Regions from separate parts of the Virgibacillus sp. L01 genome, predicted to be linked through region 3. Evidence: riboswitches for the same ligand, from Rfam matches in the RefSeq annotation. Region 3 holds a riboswitch; each other region holds the start of a gene.
What was found. A riboswitch is a leader RNA that binds a small molecule or an ion and turns the genes downstream of it on or off. The one in region 3 is predicted to bind S-adenosylmethionine.
Positions count from the first base shown of each region.

Region 1: another riboswitch for S-adenosylmethionine. It lies ahead of ACTWQM_RS04095 (aminotransferase class V-fold PLP-dependent enzyme); the one in region 3 lies ahead of ACTWQM_RS05195 (homocysteine S-methyltransferase family protein).
Region 2: another riboswitch for S-adenosylmethionine. It lies ahead of metK (methionine adenosyltransferase); the one in region 3 lies ahead of ACTWQM_RS05195 (homocysteine S-methyltransferase family protein).

Region 1 is NZ_JBQQCP010000001.1:898,811-902,096, reverse strand. It holds gene ACTWQM_RS04100 (homoserine dehydrogenase) at 1-127, opposite strand, end outside; gene ACTWQM_RS04095 (aminotransferase class V-fold PLP-dependent enzyme) at 183-1,943, opposite strand; SAM riboswitch class I at 2,041-2,159, opposite strand; gene rarD (EamA family transporter RarD) at 2,309-3,211, opposite strand.
Region 2 is NZ_JBQQCP010000018.1:16,210-19,495, reverse strand. It holds gene ACTWQM_RS19715 (hypothetical protein) at 1-115, opposite strand, end outside; gene ACTWQM_RS19710 (RNA polymerase sigma factor) at 108-641, opposite strand; gene metK (methionine adenosyltransferase) at 757-1,956, opposite strand; SAM riboswitch class I at 2,136-2,242, opposite strand; gene pckA (phosphoenolpyruvate carboxykinase (ATP)) at 2,460-3,286, shown strand, end outside.
Region 3 is NZ_JBQQCP010000002.1:27,270-30,555, reverse strand. It holds gene ACTWQM_RS05200 (3'-5' exonuclease) at 1-320, opposite strand, end outside; SAM riboswitch class I at 1,169-1,275, shown strand; gene ACTWQM_RS05195 (homocysteine S-methyltransferase family protein) at 1,355-2,404, shown strand; gene ACTWQM_RS05190 (5-methyltetrahydropteroyltriglutamate--homocysteine S-methyltransferase) at 2,456-3,286, shown strand, end outside.

The DNA of each region.
Region 1 (3,286 bases), on a different contig from region 3:
TAATTGTTGAAATGTTGATGGGGGCCCCGACTAGTTTTTCGAGCCGCTGTTGGTGAATGTGCAGTGTTTGGTAGACACCACATCCAACAGTTCCAAGCCCGATTAACGCAATATTTATCGGTCTCATCTATTAAACCCTCCTCTTTTTTAAAAATAACCGCAGATCCCCCTGTTTTTTATTCTTACGCTTCTACAAGCACGCTTCCAGAGTTATTCCCTCGAATACGAACCGCTTCCTGGTAGATGTTTTTATTTGTAATCACAGAAAGCCCAGCAGCTTTCGCATGTTTCGCTGTTTCATCTGTATTTTTTGGATTTTCCACCCAAACTATTTTACCGTCCTTATTAGTAAATTGCTCAATTGTTTCTGGTGCTAGCGTATTGTTATAGGACAGTACGGCGTCAATTTCAAGTGGCACATCAGCTAGCTGTTTATATGTTTGTTCATTCAATAATGCTTGTTCCGATGAACTTAACGGCACAATTTGAAATCCTAACTGCTGTAATTGCTTTGTACTTTTATAAAAGGAACTAGATTGATCTTCTAATCCGCTAACCGCAACAACTTTTTGGCGGATACCACCATCTTTACGGTCAAAAGGTGATGATAAGAGCCATTTGACTGCATCTTCTTCTGTTACCTGGAATGATTTTGCTTCACCAGTAGCATTAGCAATTGCTTGGTCTAAATCAACTAATATATCATTGGTTGATTCAAGTCCAATAGAAAGTCGGACTAGCTCTTCCGTGACACCACTTTTAACCAGGTCTTCTTCACCTAATTGCTGGTGTGTGGTTGATGCTGGGTGGATGATTAACGACTTCGCATCACCGACGTTGGCAACATGTGACCAGAGTGTAACACCGTCAATCAATTTCCGGCCTGCGTCACGGCCACCCTTTATTCCAAACGTTATAATCGATCCATAGCCATTCTGTAAATATTTAGTGGCTAATTCGTGTGATGGATGATCCTGTAACCCAGGAAAATTAACCCATTCAACTGCAGGATGTTTTTGTAAATATGCTGCAACTTCTTCGGCATTTTTGTTATGGCGCTCAACACGTAAGTGCAATGTTTCCAGACCTTGAAGAAACAGGAATGCATTCTGTGGACTTAGGCAAGCACCTATATCACGCAGTAGCTGTACGCGCAGTTTGGTAGCGAATGCTGCTGGCCCAATATCGACATAGCGAAGGCCGTTGTAACTCTCGTCAGGTTCAGTGAAGACTGGGAATTTACCATTTCCCCAATTGAACCTGCCGCCATCAACGACAACGCCGCCGATAGTTGTACCATGGCCGCCGATCCATTTAGTGGCTGAATGTACAACAATATCTGCTCCCCATGTCAGTGGCTTCGTATTATAAGGAGTCGCAAATGTATTGTCAATGATTAATGGAACCCCGTTATCATGGGCAATTCCTGCAATTTTTTCAACGTCCAGCACATTGAGACTTGGATTTGTAATAATCTCTCCGAAAACAGCTTTTGTTTTTTCGGTAATTGCGGCACGAATACTCTCTATATCTGTACCATCGACAAATTTAACATCGATCCCGTAACGAGGAAGTGTGTTAGCAAATAAATTATATGTGCCACCGTATAGATTGCTGTCAGCAATGATTTCATCACCACTGCTTGCAAGATTTAAAATGGCCAATGTAATGGCTGACATCCCGGAGGAAGTTGCAACTGCGGCTACACCATCTTCCAGTAATGCGATTCGCTGTTCGAATGCATCAACAGTCGGGTTCATAATTCGTGAATAAATATTACCAGGTTCTTGTAGTCCGAAAAGATTTTGTGCATGTTCAGTATCCCGAAAAACATAGGAAGTGGTTTGATAGATGGGTACTGCACGTGATCCTGTTGCTGGGTCCGGCTCCTGACCACCGTGAAGTAACTGTGTTTCCTGATTGTGAAGATGAAAATTTGACATGATAAATTCCTCCTTTAAATTTTTCTGTATTCTGGAGGGAGAGGAGATAATAAAAAGCCCTCTTCCTAAGAAGAGGGCGTAGTATGTAACGATCCTCCCCTTATCTTCCAGATCATACTTGACCTGTAGGATTTAGCACCTTACTAAGCATTCTGAAAAGCTTTTAAGGTTGCTGGGTTTCACAGGGCCTATTCCCTCCACCACTCTCGATAAGAGATGTAACTTTATTGGCAGTTAAGAAAGCATAAATCCTTTCTTACTGTATAAATGTAACTAAGGCTTGGCGTTAAGCCAAGTTTTCTAAAGTTATTGAATATTATAAACGCAGCAATGATTGTACGTCAAGTGAATTCTGAAAATTATTTTTAATTTTTCTCCTTAAGCCGAACTGAGCTGCGATGTGCAGAAGCCATGTAAATAATTAGTGCTATCCAGATTAGTGCGAACGATATAAAATGCGCCAGTGAAAAAGTCTCCTGGTAAACGAAAACACCTAGAAGAAGCATGATAGTTGGTGCAATATACTGCAGAAATCCTATCATTGATAATGGAATTTGTTTAGCTCCGCTTGCAAACAATAACAGCGGGATCGCAGTAACAACACCAGCGCCAAACAGTAATAACCCAAAACTGGAAAACATTGAATCAGCTGCCAATGAACTGTCAGGAATAGATAACAAATAGATAAGAGCAATAGGGGTGACAATCAATGTCTCGATGGTTAAACCGAACATTGCACTGACATCGACTGTTTTTTTCAGCAAGCCGTAAATTGCAAAACTGAATGCCAGCAATAACGATACCCACGGGAAAACACCATAACTGATTGTCAGATTAATAACACCAACTGCAGCCAGCAGAAATGATAACATCTGCCCTCGTGTCAACGTTTCTTTTAGTACAATCATTCCTAGTAAAATGCTTACAAGCGGGTTTATGTAATAACCGAGGCTTGCCTGAATTACGTGTTCATTGTTAACCGCCCATATAAACGTAAGCCAATTGATACTAATGGCGATTGATGCGAATGTAATCCCGGTCAATTTCTTTTTATCGTTTAAAATAATTATGCATTCTTTCAGGAAGAGGTACCATTTTTGCACAACTATAACCACAATAATCATGAAAATAAATGACCATAATATGCGATGTGCTAATATTTCATCAGGTGGAACCTGGTCTATCAGCTTCCAATAAGCAGGAAGAAATCCCCATAATAAATAGGCGCCTGCTGCATATATAATTCCAATCTTATTGTCCTGATTCATTTTGAAAACCTCATTTCTACGATGTGTCCAGATTTGAGAAACACTACTGACATGCAGACTACTAAACTAAATAAT
Region 2 (3,286 bases), on a different contig from region 3:
AAGGAAATAGTTCCTTGTTAATTTTATTCCATGTCTCACTCTTTAATTCCGGAGCCGTGTTTGTATTTTTTGTAAGTTTATCTTCTATTTTTTTATCCAACTCTTTTTCATTCATCCTTCATCCCTCCCATCGCAACTTTTAACCGTTTTCTTCCTTTATAAAGCCTTGACTTTATCGTATTAACATTTGCGTCTAGCATCTTGGCAATTTCCTTCTCGGTAAAGCCATTTAAATACTTTAATGTCAGGATTGTACGATCCTTATCATCTAGTTCATCCAGCCCCAGCTCCAACTCATCATATTGCCGCTTGTTCTCGGCATTACGGTGTAACTGGTCGAGTAACCGATCCGATTCAATATTGATTGCCTGTTTAGACCTTTTCGATATATAACTCCTGCTTTCATTTAATAATATTTGATAAAACCACGGTTTAAATGGTCGCTTCACATCAAAAGATTCAATATTACGGTAGATTTTAATAAATGTCTCTTGAACAATGTCCGAGGCATCGCTTCTGTTTTTCGTAATCGAGTAGGCTGTTCGAAGTGCATAGTCTACGTGTTTTTCATATAAACGCTTAAAGGCTTGCTGATCACCTTTCTTTATTTTCTTAATAAGTTTGGACTCGTTCTCATTCAATGACTTACACACTCCCTTCAAAACGTTCCTACTATATATACGAGTAAAATCAATTAAAAGTTTTCGCCAAATAAAAAAAGATATTGCATGAGCAATACCTTTCTACTTTCACCTATTATTTTTTAACTAATGCTTGCAATTCTTCTACTTTATCTGTTTTCTCCCAAGGGAAAAGGATATCTGTTCTGCCAAAATGCCCGTATGCTGCAGTATTCCTGAATATTGGACGTTGTAAGTCGAGCATTCGAATAATACCGGCTGGACGCAAATCAAATAACTTGCGAACCGCTGTAACCAAAGCTTCTTCACTCACAACACCAGTTCCAAAAGTATCGATTGCAATGGAAACCGGTTCAGCAACTCCAATTGCATAGGCTATTTGAACTTCACACGTTTTTGCAAGATCCGCTGCTACAATATTCTTGGCTACATAACGAGCTGCGTATGCGCCGGAACGATCTACCTTAGTGGAGTCCTTCCCGCTGAACGCACCTCCGCCATGGCGCGCATAGCCGCCATATGTGTCAACAATTATTTTACGACCTGTCAAGCCTGCATCCCCTTGTGGGCCACCAATAACAAAGCGACCTGTCGGGTTAATGAAATACTTTGTTGATTCATCCAGCAGATTCGCTGGTACAACGGGACGAATCACATGTTCGATCAAGTCTTTCTCTATTTGTTCTGAAGCTATATCCTGATGATGTTGCGTTGAAATAACAATGGTATCCACCTTTACAGGATTATCATGTTCGTCATATTCAACAGTTACCTGTGTTTTACCATCGGGACGCAAGTAATCCAATATGTTCTCTTTACGCGCATATGCTAACCGCTTTGCCAATTTATGTGCCAGCGAAATTGCTAAAGGCATTAATTCCTCTGTTTCATTACAGGCAAAGCCAAACATAAGCCCTTGATCACCCGCTCCAATTGAGGCGATTTCCTCATCACTCATTTTACCTTGACGAGATTCTAAAGCATTGTCCACTCCACCAGCAATATCAGCAGATTGTTCGTCAATCGCTGTAAGTACTGCACATGTATCAGCATCAAAGCCAAATTTTGCCCTTGTATATCCGATATCTTTAATTGTTTGACGTACAATAGCAGGAATATCTACATATGTAGAAGTAGTAATCTCTCCTGACACTAATACTAACCCTGTTGTCACAGTTGTTTCACATGCTACCCTGGCATTTGGATCACTTGATAAAATTTCATCTAAAATTGCATCTGATATCTGATCACAAATTTTATCAGGGTGTCCTTCCGTTACAGATTCAGATGTAAATAACCGACGATTCGAAGCCATTTGGCTAAATCCTCCCCTAAACTTATGGTACGGAACTCTATCTTTTCAGTATATGTCCATTATTAAAATATGTTTTAATTAGAAAACCCGGCTTATACAGTACGAAAAAATTTAAACTTTCCAAACTGCAAACAAAAAACCTTCCCTGCATTCATGAGGAAAGGAATTGTGGCCTTTCGCTCTTATTGTTCAAGGATACATCCTTGCACCAGATTAGCACCTTTTCACTAATGTGACGGTTGCCGGGCTTCACAGGGTCTGTCCCTCCACCAACTCTGAATAAGAGAGTGTCCGTTCGACAATTATCGTATCGAAATAGCCTTGCGATGTCAACTATTTGCTAGTCACATACACGATTGCCACTAAAAATTCATATAAATAATCACATTATTAGTATGGACTATTTTGATTAATGTGTTATACTAATGATTAGATTTAGATAATTAGATAATTGAACGTTATCGCCTTTCCATACAAATCCATCAAAAAGGTAGGTATTACAAATGAAAACGGTGGAACAATCACTATTTTTAAAAGATTTACTTTCGCATAATAATTTACAAAAAAACCTTGCTGTACCTAATTTAGTTGAAAAGATTTTATCACGTAAAGAAGGTATGCTAACCGCAACAGGAGCGGTTTGTGCGACTACTGGTGAATATACTGGCCGTTCTCCCAAAGACAAATTCATTGTACGTGACGATATTTGTGAAGAATTTATCGATTGGGGTTTGGTGAATCAAGCAATAGATGAAGCGTCATTCGAAAGACTTTACGAGAAAGTTATCACCTATTTAAAGAACAAGGAAGAGCTATTTCAATTTAAAGGATATGCTGGTGCTGATGAAAAGTACCGCTTGCCCATCGAGGTTATAAACGAATATGCATGGCATAATTTATTTGCTCGCCAATTATTCATTACGCCGACAGATGAAGAATTAAAGACCCATCAATCCGAATTCACTGTTGTGTCTGCTCCTACATACAAAGCAGATCCAGAGGTGGATGGGACAAATTCTGAAACGTTTATCCTGATATCGTTTAAAAAACGAATCATTTTAATTGGTGGTACCGAGTATGCTGGTGAAATCAAGAAATCCATTTTTTCGATAATGAATTACCTATTGCCACAACGCGACATTTTATCCATGCATTGCTCAGCGAATGTTGGCCAGGAAGGTGATGTTGCATTGTTCTTCGGTCTATCCGGAACTGGTAAAACAACATTATCTGCTGATCCATACCGCCGTTTAATTGGCGATGATGAACATGGATGGAGTCCAAATGGTGTTTTTAACATTGAAGGTGGCTGCTACGCAAAATGTATCAA
Region 3 (3,286 bases):
TCAGGATATGTAAGGTTAAAGTAATCCAATGTATTTCGAATGACACTCATATCAAAACTGGCGTTATGCGCAATAACTATGTTATGAGATAAATAATCACTGAGCGTCGGCCACAATTCTGCGAACGTCGGCGCATCTGCCACATCTTCCTCTCGTATCCCATGAATACGCGTATTAAACGAACTAAAATGCATCATTGGATTTATTAAACTATAAAATTCATCAACAATTCCATTTTCATTGGCGACAACAACACCGATCGCACAGGGACTGTTTCTTTTTTCATTCGCCGTCTCAAAGTCAATGGATACGACATTCATGGATTGGCCTCCTCTACAACAACTCTCTAACGCAATTTTAACATATACCACGTTCAAACAACCCTGAAAAAGGATTTAAATTTTGATGGTGTTTATTTTCGCTGATCCTGAGGCGAATTCTACTGATTTCGAGCTCTCATCTAGTCCAATCCAATTCCGATCCTATTATGTTGATTATTAGAGAGGTAGTGGCAGAAATGAGAAGAAAGGTTATCGGAATGTGAATCTCAAAGTAATGAAGCGGATCGTGGTTCCGTTAAATGGGTGAAAAACCGTCCTGTTAGGCTTGAAGCGGATCCTCGTTCCGTTATTTACCCAATATCAGTTAAAAATATGGCTAAAAAGGGTAAATAGCGGAATGAGGATCCGGCAAATCCGTGGGCACAATTGTGTTTAGTGTTATACATTTAAACGACCGGAAGCTTTAGTTAGAGAAGTTGAAAATATATAAGCTTGGACAAATGTGTTTTATCAAAAGGAAAATCGCTCATTCAAAGTACTTTTATCATTGATTGAAACGGAGGGCGGCAACTCCTGCGGGAATAGCAAATGTATTTGCGATTGAACCAAGCGGAATGAGCATGAGCCTTGAGACCCCGCAGTGCGACTAAATGAAAAACCGTCCTTTGCGGACGACGCCGGCATACCTCTTGCCGGGGCAAGGAGGCTCAAGCCATGCCCATGGAAAGCGTCCGCCTGCAGTGGAAATCAACAGGGATAGCAAATTACAAATAGTTTGGATTTACTGTTTTATTATTGAATGATGAAATTAATTCAAATGCTAAAAATATTCTTGACATTCATTTGCAAGAGTTGTATTGTATTCAATAATACAAAATTGAATAATTTTCTTATCCAGAGAGGTGGAGGGACTGGCCCGTTGAAACCTCAGCAACAGATTTTAAATACTGTGCTAATTCCAGAAGCTGAAATGCTTAAAGCTTGAAGATAAGGAGAGTGATACTTAACGGTAACAAACCCTCTTCTATTTTCAGAAGTGGGCTTTTTTATTTTATTTAAGAGGAGGAAAACGATTGAAGCGTAATTTAGAAGAACGTTTAAAAGATGGAACTGTTATTGTTGGAGAAGGGTATTTATTTGAATTAGAACGTAGAGGGTATTTGCAAGCAGGATCATTTGTTCCAGAGGTTGCACTTGATAACCCAGAAGCGCTTAAACAGGCATATAGAGATTATATGTACGCAGGCTCAGACGTTGTATTAGCCTTTACGTATAATGCACACAGGGAAAAAATGCGTATTATTGGCAAAGAAGATCTACTAGAGCCATTAAACCGAAATGCTGTCCGCTTAGCAAAAGAGGTTGCTAAAGAACATCCCAGCGAAGAAGCGTTGGTGGCTGGAAATATCTCAAATACCAATATTTTCGATCCCGAAGACCCTGAATCCAAGACTAAAGTCAGAGGTATTTTTGCCGAAATGATAAAATGGTGCAAGGAAGAGGGCGTCGATTTCATTAATGGGGAAACATTCTATTACCATGAAGAGGCACAAATAGCCCTGGAAGAAATTTTGAAACAGGACCTACCAGCAGTCATCACGTTCGGACTAATGGGAGAAAATGTATTAAGGGATGGCTACACTGTAGAAGAATCATGTAAAATTCTTTCTGAAAATGGCGCACTGGTTGTGGGCATGAATTGTTTCCGGGGTCCTGAAACAATGCAGCCTTACCTTGCTGACATACGTAACAATGTAGATGGCTATGTGGGTGGACTTCCTATCCCATACCGCACTACTGATGAAAACCCGACATTCTTTAATTTACCGGATGGAGGATGCAGCTGCCATCTGCCTTTAGAAACAACTTTTCCGACTGCACTTGACCCGCTTTACCATAACCGATACGAACTGGCAGCCTGGGCAAAAGAGGCAAACGACATCGGGATAAATTATATTGGCCTTTGTTGCGGTGCCTCACCAGCAATGCTGCGTTCAGTAGCTGAAGCTGTAGGAGTTAAAACAGTAAACTCGAAATATTCCCCAGACATGGAAAAGCATTTCTTGTTCGGGACAGATAAAACACTCCAAGAACATAATCAGAACTACCGGTTAAAAGCGTAAAGATTTTAACTAATACAAATTAATTTTTAAAATCAGAAAGAAGGAATTTGCATGTCAGTATCATTAACAAAAGCACCACCATTCAGAGCAGAGCACGTCGGAAGCTTACTACGCCCGGATAATTTACACAAAGCAAGACTAGAATACAAGGAAGGCAAACTTACAGCAGAACAATTACGAGAGGTCGAGACAAAAGAAATCAAGCGTGTTGTTGATAAGCAAATTGAACTTGGCTTAGAAGTTGTTACAGACGGGGAGTTTCGCCGTACATGGTTTCACTTGGACTTTCTAGAGCATCTAAACGGAATTGAAGGATATGTACCTGAGCAAGGATACCAATTCGAGGGATTGGAAACAGAGAAATATGACGTACGGAATACTGGTAAGGTTTCATTTAATCCGGACCACCCATTCCTAAAAGATTTCACTGATTTAAACGAAATTGTTGATGGACGGGCACTCGTAAAGCAAGCTATTCCTAGTCCTAACCAGCTCTTTAACGCTCGCATTCATAATACAGATATCTATCCAAACATCGAAGACTATGCAAGTGATATTATTAAAACCTACCAGGATGCGATCAAAGCATTTTACGATGCCGGTGTACGATACCTGCAATTAGATGATGTATACATCGCTGGACTATCCGCTCCAGATATCCCATTTAATGAGGGGAAATATTCAAGAGAAGATTTAATTGACCTGGCGTTACGAGTAGTTAATGGCGCTTTAGAGAATAAGCCTGAGGACTTAATTGTCACAACACACTTATGCCGAGGAAACTACCAATCTACCTGGGCATTTGAAGGAAGTTATTCCCTAATCGCTCCTACATTATTGGCAAAAGAAAAAGTAGACGGCTTCTTCCTGGAATATGATGAC